Regions from separate parts of the Nocardioides sp. NPDC006303 genome, predicted to be linked through region 2. Evidence: riboswitches for the same ligand, from Rfam matches in the RefSeq annotation. Region 2 holds a riboswitch; the other holds the start of a gene.
The links. Region 2 has a riboswitch for S-adenosylmethionine ahead of thrC (threonine synthase). Riboswitches for the same ligand answer to the same signal wherever they lie in the genome.

Region 1 (3,398 bases), on a different contig from region 2:
TCCGCAGGCCGCGCAGCACCCACTCGTCGAGGAAGGCGTACGACTCCTGGAAGGACATGCCGGCCACGAGCGTGTCGGGGACGGCGAGGCTGTAGGTGATCGTGTTGCCCGGCTCGATGAACATGGCGCCGCCACCGGAGATGCGGCGTACGACCTCGATGCCGTGACGCTCGGCGGCTGCCTCATCGACCTCGTTGGAGATCGACTGGTAGCTGCCGATCACGACCGCGCTGCTCGCCCAGTCCCAGAACCTCAGGTTGGGGGCGCGGCGACCCTCGGCGACCTGGCGGACGATGACCTCGTCGAGCGCCATCTGCATCCGCGGCGACAGCGGCCCGGTCTCGACGATCTCGAGGTCGAGGTCGTCCCAGGTCGTGGCCCGGCCCAGGGCCCGCAGCACCGTCAGGGCGACGTCGCGGGTGCCGAAGCCGACCAGCTCGGCGTCACGGGCGGCGGTGTCGAGCACCGCGGTCAGCTGGTCGAGGGAGACGTCGACCGACTGCCCCTCCAGTGCCTCGGTCAGCCAGCCCAGCGCCTCGTCGGGTTCCAGGAAGAAGTCGCCCGAGAGGACGACGTCGATGATCGTGTCAGCGGAGACTGTCGCGTCGACGACGACCAGCTTGCCGCCGCGTACCTTCCGCTCGCCATGCACTCTTTCGCTCACGATTTCTCAACACCGTGAGCGCCCCGAATCATCCCGGCTAGACGGCCGCTCCGCACGAGCCGGCGGTGTCGGCCAGGCGGGTCAGACCGACGGGTCCGACGAGCGGGCGCGGGTCCTCGGCGAGCGTCCAGGCCCCGTCGATCAGGACGTAGTCGCCCCGGACGTCACCAGCCAGAAGAGCGCGTACGCCGGCCACCAGCCGGTCCACGTCTGCGACCGAGGTGCCGATCCCGATGCTCGCGCGGACCGCACCACCGGTGAGCCCGAGGCGCTTGAGGAGCGGCTGGGCACAGAAGCGGCCGTCGCGTACGCCCAGGCCGTGCTCGGCGGAGAGGTAGGCCGCGACCCGGCCGGGCTCGATCCCGTCGACCGTGAACGTGACGACCCCGACCGGCTCCTCCGAGTCGGGCCAGAGCCGCAGGACATCCACACCGTCCAGTGCGGACAGGCCGGCCACGAGACGCCCCCTCAGTGACGCCTCGTGGCGGTCCAGCTCGGCGGGCTCGAGGCCGCCGAGAGTCGTGCAGGCGGCGGCCAGCGCGGCGGCGCCGATGACGTTGGGCGAGCCGCCCTCGTGACGTGCGGGCGCGGGCTGCCAGGTGGTTTCCCCCGCCTCAACGTCATCGACGGCCCCTCCTCCGGCGAGGTAGGGGGTGCCGACGTCGAGCCAGTCGCGGCGCCCGACCAGGGCGCCGGCGCCGTAGGGGGCGTAGAGCTTGTGGCCGGAGAGGACGACGTAGTCGGCGCCGGTCGCGGCCAGCGAGAAGTGGCGGTGGGCGAGCAGCTGGGCGCCGTCGACGAGGACCCGGGCGCCGTGGGCGTGGGCCAGGGTGACGATCTCGGCGACCGGCAGCGCCTCGCCGGTGACGTTGGAGGCGCCGGTGATCGCGACCAGGGCGAAGCTGTCCCGGGCCAGCTCGCCGGCGAGGGCGTCGATGGTGCCGGCGAGGGTGTCCCGGCCGGCGACCACGGTCACACCGGCCTCGACCCGGCGCCACGGGAGCAGGTTGGCGTGGTGCTCGATGTCGAGGACGAGCACCCGGCCCGGTACGCAGCCGGCGAGCAGGTTCACCGAGTCGGTGGTGTTGCGGGTGACGACGGTGACGTCGTCCTCGCGGGCGCCGACATAGGCGCCGATCGTCGCGCGCGACTCCTCGTAGAGGGCGGTCGAGACCTGGGACAGGTAGCCGGCGCCGCGATGCACCGAGGCGTACCAGGGCAGGACCTCGGCCACCCGGTCGGCCACGCTCTGCAGCGCCGGCGCCGAGGCGGCGACATCGAGGTTGGCGTACGTCGTGGTCGTTCCGTCCAGCAGCGGGACCTGCGTGTTCGAGCCGACGAGCGGAAGCAGGGACATGGGGGCACCCTTCGGGTCATGGCTCCCCAGGGCTGCCCCGGCGAAGCACGCGCTTGCCCGCGCCACCTCGGCGAGGGCCTGGTCGTCACCCGGAGCACCCCACCGCGTGGGAGGGTTGCCCGCCAGCAAGCCGGGGCTTCGCGCTGGCAGTCGTGACCTTCGCCGATGATGGTGCCGGAGACGGAGGGTGCCCCGCAAGGCGTACGTCTCGATCTATGGACGCTCGTCCTACATATTGGACGACGACTAAGTGGTCGAAACGGCGCGAACCGGCAGGATCAGCGCCGAAGGATGCTCGGGATCGTGGTGGACCGTCTGGTCGGCAGCCAGGAGCGTCGTGGCGGTGGCGAGCGGCTCCCCGGTCCCGGGATTACGGGCGTAGCGCGGGAAGGCACCGCTGGAGACCTGCACGCGGATCCGATGACCGCGTTTGAACAGGTACGCCGTGGGCCAGAGCCGCACGGTCGCGCAAGTGAGCTCATCGGCGCCCGTCAGACTGGTCAGTCCGTCGCAGACGTTGTGGGAGCGGCCCTCTTCATCGACATCGCAGAGCCGGACGAAGACGTCGGCGTACCCCAGGCTCGACCGGAACCAGATCTCGGCACTCACCTCGCCGACGACCTCGACGTCCTCGTCGAGCAGGGTTGTGGTGTAGGTCAGCACGTCGGATCGGGCCTCCACGGCGCCGTTGTCGACGCGGCCACCGCTGCTGATGCTGATGCCCCCGGCCGCCGGGGTCGGATCGGCCGGGTCGTAGCGATAGCGGTCGGGATCCGAGTCACCCGGGGTGCTGACCGACAGGCCGCCACCACTCTGGAGGTGGAGATGCTGGGGCTCATAGCCCTTCGGTGGCCAGGTCTCGAAGTCGCGCCAGGCGTCATCGCCCATCACGAACAGCCGCACCGGCGCCCGCTCGGCCGGCTCCTCGCCGCGCGCGTACGCCAGGCCGAAGTCGACCGCTTCGGCCGCTCCAGGAATCGTCAGGTCCACATGGGTCCAGGGCCCGACAGTGAGCCGGGCCGGCTTGCCGGCGTCTTGAAGAATCGCGAAGTCCCGCAGCTGACCCGGGAGGAAGACGTCGTACCAGCCGCCGATGGAACTGACCGGGACACGCGTGCCGGCGACCCGATGGCGGTGGTCGATGCCGTCCCAGTGCGGATCGTCGGCATCATGGGCGAGAACGTCCTGGATGTACTGCGAACGCCGGCCCGTGGCCGCGAGGTCCATCTCCTGCAGGGGCAGCACGCGCAGGGCAGCGGCAGTCTTCTTGGTCTGGGCGTTCCTGCGGAACATCGCAAAGGGGCGCTCCTGGGTGGCGACCAGCGCGCCCCACTCGAGCGGCAGCTCCAGCGAACGACCGTCGGCGCGCATGAACTC
Region 2 (3,398 bases):
GGTGAGCGACGTCAGGGATGTCGTACGCGGCGCCCTCGCGCCTGCCGAGGGAGCGGCCGCCGCCCAGAGTACGGTTGCCGCTGCCTGACCGGATCGTTCCGGATGCTGCCCGCTTGATGCCTCGTGCGTCGAGCGGGCAGCTCGCACACTGGGCACATGAGCAACCGAGCCCTTCTCGTCATCGACATCCAGGAGTCCTTTCGGCAGCGGGAGGTCTGGCAGCAGACTCTTCACCCCGACATCGCCGACCGAGCCGACCGGCTGGTGAGCCTCGCTCGCGCCGCGGGCGACCTGGTGGTCTGGGTGCTCCACACCGAACCCGGCAGCGGCGGCGTCTTCGACCCGGAGTCGGGTCATGTGCGTTACCTCTACGGGCTCAGCGGCCCCGAGTCGGGCGATGTCGAGCTGCGCAAGACCGCCCACAACGCCTTCACCACGACCAACCTGCAGCAGGTGCTGACCGAGCGCGGGGTCACCGAGCTCGTGGTGTGCGGGATCCGCGCCGAGCAGTGCGTCGAGACCACCGCGCGGGTCGGCTCCGACCTCGGCTACCGGATCACTTATGTCGCCGACGCGGTCACCACCGAGCCGCTGGGCGGGCTGTCGGCCGAGGAGGTCGTGGAGCGTACGAAGCTCGTGCTCAGCGGCCGATTTGCCGAGATCGCGACGATCGCCGATCTGGAGGCTGTGGCAGCATCTGCGGCATGAGCGCCGTTGTGTTCGTGCTGCTGCCCGGCGTACATCTGCTCGACCTCGCCGGGCCGGCACAGGCGTTCCACACGGCGCGCAGCCTTGGACACCCCTACGACCTCGCGTACGTCGCGGGCGCCGAGCCGGGGGAGGTGCTCTCCGCACAGGGGCTGCCTCTGACGACCGCCGCGGAATGGCCCGATCTCGACCCCGGTGACCTGCTCGTCGTGCCGGGCTGGCGGGCGGCGTACGACCTCGTCGCCGGCCCCCGGCTCACCCGCGAGACCGCCGAGCGGCTGCGTGCCCATCATGCTGCCGGGGGTGAGGTGGCCAGCGTCTGTGCCGGCGCCGACGCCCTCGGGCAGGCGGGCCTCCTCGACGGACGTCGCTGCACCACCCATCACGATCTCCAGGACGCGCTGTCCCGGCGCTACCCGAAAGCCCGGGTGGTGCGCGACGTGCTCTTCACCAGCGATGACCGGATCGTGACGTCGGCAGGCATCGCCAGCGGCATCGACCTGAGCCTGCACCTGCTCGCGGTGCGCCACGGACCGGCGCTGGCGGCTCGCGTGGCCCGCGACATGGTCGTCTACGCGCGGCGCAACGGAGACCAGCCGCAGGAGAGCGTCCTGCTGCGCCACCGGAACCATCTCGACGACACCGTCCACCATGTGCAGGACGTCATCGACGCCCGGTTCGCCGAGCCGCTTCCGCTCTCCGCGCTGGCGGACGGCGCGGGGGTGAGCGAACGCACCCTGACCCGCGCCTTCGTAGCTGCGACCGGCCTCACCCCGCTCCGGTATCAGCAGGCTCTCCGTCGTGAACGGGCCGACCATCTGCTGACCGCGGGCACCACCATGGAGTCGGCCGCCCGTGCGGTGGGCTTCGACGATGCCCGGATGCTGCGCCGCCTCCGCGCTCGCTGAACCTCGATTGTCCATATGATGGACGACTGGTCCGCGGAATGGAACCCGGGTGTGTTTGGCAGCGGATACCTGCCGTACGATCGCTACTGCTCATCGAGAGGGACTGAGGGAACGGCCCAGTGAAGTTCCGGCAACCGACCACGAGCCTCCTCCCGGCCATCGGGTAGGGCGTGGAGCAGGTGCTAATTCCGGCCCGGCGCGAGAGACGTGATCGGGGAAGATGAGGAGGAGGTTTCTCATGAGCGCTGCGACCACGGAGACGAAGGGCCTGCGCGAGGGCGCTTTCGGCAACGCCTCGGCGCTGTCGTGCCGGGAGTGTGGGCACCAGATCGAGCTCGGACCGCATTACGCCTGTCCGGAGTGTTTCGGGCCACTCGAGGTGGCCTATGACTTCCCGGCCGTGACCCGCGAGGAGATCGAGGCCGGACCCCGCAACATCTGGCGCTACAAGGCGCTGCTGCCGGTGCCCGACGACATCGAGCAGAGCCCCAACACCGAGCCCGGCTTCACCCGGCTGCTGGACGCGAAGAACCTCGCGCGTGAGCTCGGCATCGAGAAGATCTGGGTGAAGGACGACTCGACCAACCCGACCAACTCCTTCAAGGACCGCGTGGTCGCCTGTGCACTGAGCGCCGCCCGCGAGCTCGACGCCAAGGTCTTCGCCTGCCCGAGCACCGGCAACCTGGCCAATGCTGTCGCGGCGGCGGGAGCGCGCGCCGGGATCCCGACCGCGGTCTTCATCCCGAGCAACCTCGAGCAGCCCAAGCAGGTCAACTCCGCCGTCTTCACCGACAACCTGATCGCCGTCGACGGCAACTACGACGACGTCAATAAGCTCGCTCAGGAGATCGCCGCGGAGGAGGAGGGCTGGGCGTTCGTGAACGTCAACGTACGTCCCTTCTACGCCGAGGGCTCCAAGACGCTCGGCTTCGAGATCGCCGAGCAGCTCGGCTGGCGCCTGCCCGACCAGATCGTCATCCCGGTGGCCTCCGGATCCCAGCTGACCAAGGTCGACAAGGCCTTCAAGGAGCTGATCAAGCTCGGTCTGGTCGAGGAGAAGCCGTACCGGATCTTCGGCGCCCAGGCCACCGGCTGCAACCCGGTCGCGACCGCGTTCAAGGCCGGCGTCGACGCCATCCGCCCGGTCAAGCCCGACACGATCGCCAAGTCGCTGGCCATCGGCAACCCGGCCGACGGCATCTATGTCCTCGACGCCACCCGTTCCTCCGGCGGTGCTGTCGAGGAGGTCACCGACGACGAGATCCGCGCCGCGATCGTGCTCCTGGCCCGCACCGAGGGCATCTTCACCGAGACCGCCGGCGGAACCACGCTCGCGGTCACCAAGAAGCTCGTCGACAACGGTCTGCTCGACCCGAGCCTGGAGACGGTGATCATCAACACCGGCCACGGCCTCAAGACGCTCGACGCGGTCAGCGGCATCGTCGGCCCCCGCGCCACCATCGCCCCCAACTACGACGCCTTCGAGGAAGCCGGTCTCTCCCAGGCCTGAGGTCGCCAGAGCGTCACGCTGGGTCCTTCGCGACTGTGACAGAGAGTCTGGCCTTGTGAGCGATTCACAAGGTCGGACCCTCTGTTATAGCGATGCATCAATCAGGGAGCCGGCGGCACTCGCCGGCGACGCAGGCGAGGCCGTTGCGCAATGACAGCGTCGGTTCGGCTTCCTTCTCGGCGATCACGGTGTAGTTCGTGACCGTGCGCCCGCGCACCATGTCGAGACGACGCACTCGAGTGCCGGCGGCGTCGCGATCCGTGACTAGCTGG

Region 1: linked by a shared signal. The riboswitch ahead of ABZY89_RS13585 (aminotransferase class V-fold PLP-dependent enzyme) and the one ahead of thrC (threonine synthase) in region 2 are both predicted to bind S-adenosylmethionine.

The regions. Positions count from the first base shown of each region.
Region 1 is NZ_JBEXRR010000015.1:25,260-28,657, reverse strand. Features, by position in the region: gene ABZY89_RS13590 (biotin/lipoate A/B protein ligase family protein) at 1-664, opposite strand, end outside; gene ABZY89_RS13585 (aminotransferase class V-fold PLP-dependent enzyme) at 702-2,021, opposite strand; SAM riboswitch class IV at 2,066-2,179, opposite strand; gene ABZY89_RS13580 (CocE/NonD family hydrolase) at 2,268-3,398, opposite strand, start outside.
Region 2 is NZ_JBEXRR010000002.1:237,430-240,827, reverse strand. Features, by position in the region: gene lon (endopeptidase La) at 1-88, shown strand, start outside; gene ABZY89_RS02750 (isochorismatase family protein) at 157-708, shown strand; gene ABZY89_RS02745 (DJ-1/PfpI family protein) at 705-1,616, shown strand; SAM riboswitch class I at 1,704-1,843, shown strand; gene thrC (threonine synthase) at 1,855-3,126, shown strand; gene ABZY89_RS02735 (hypothetical protein) at 3,224-3,398, opposite strand, start outside.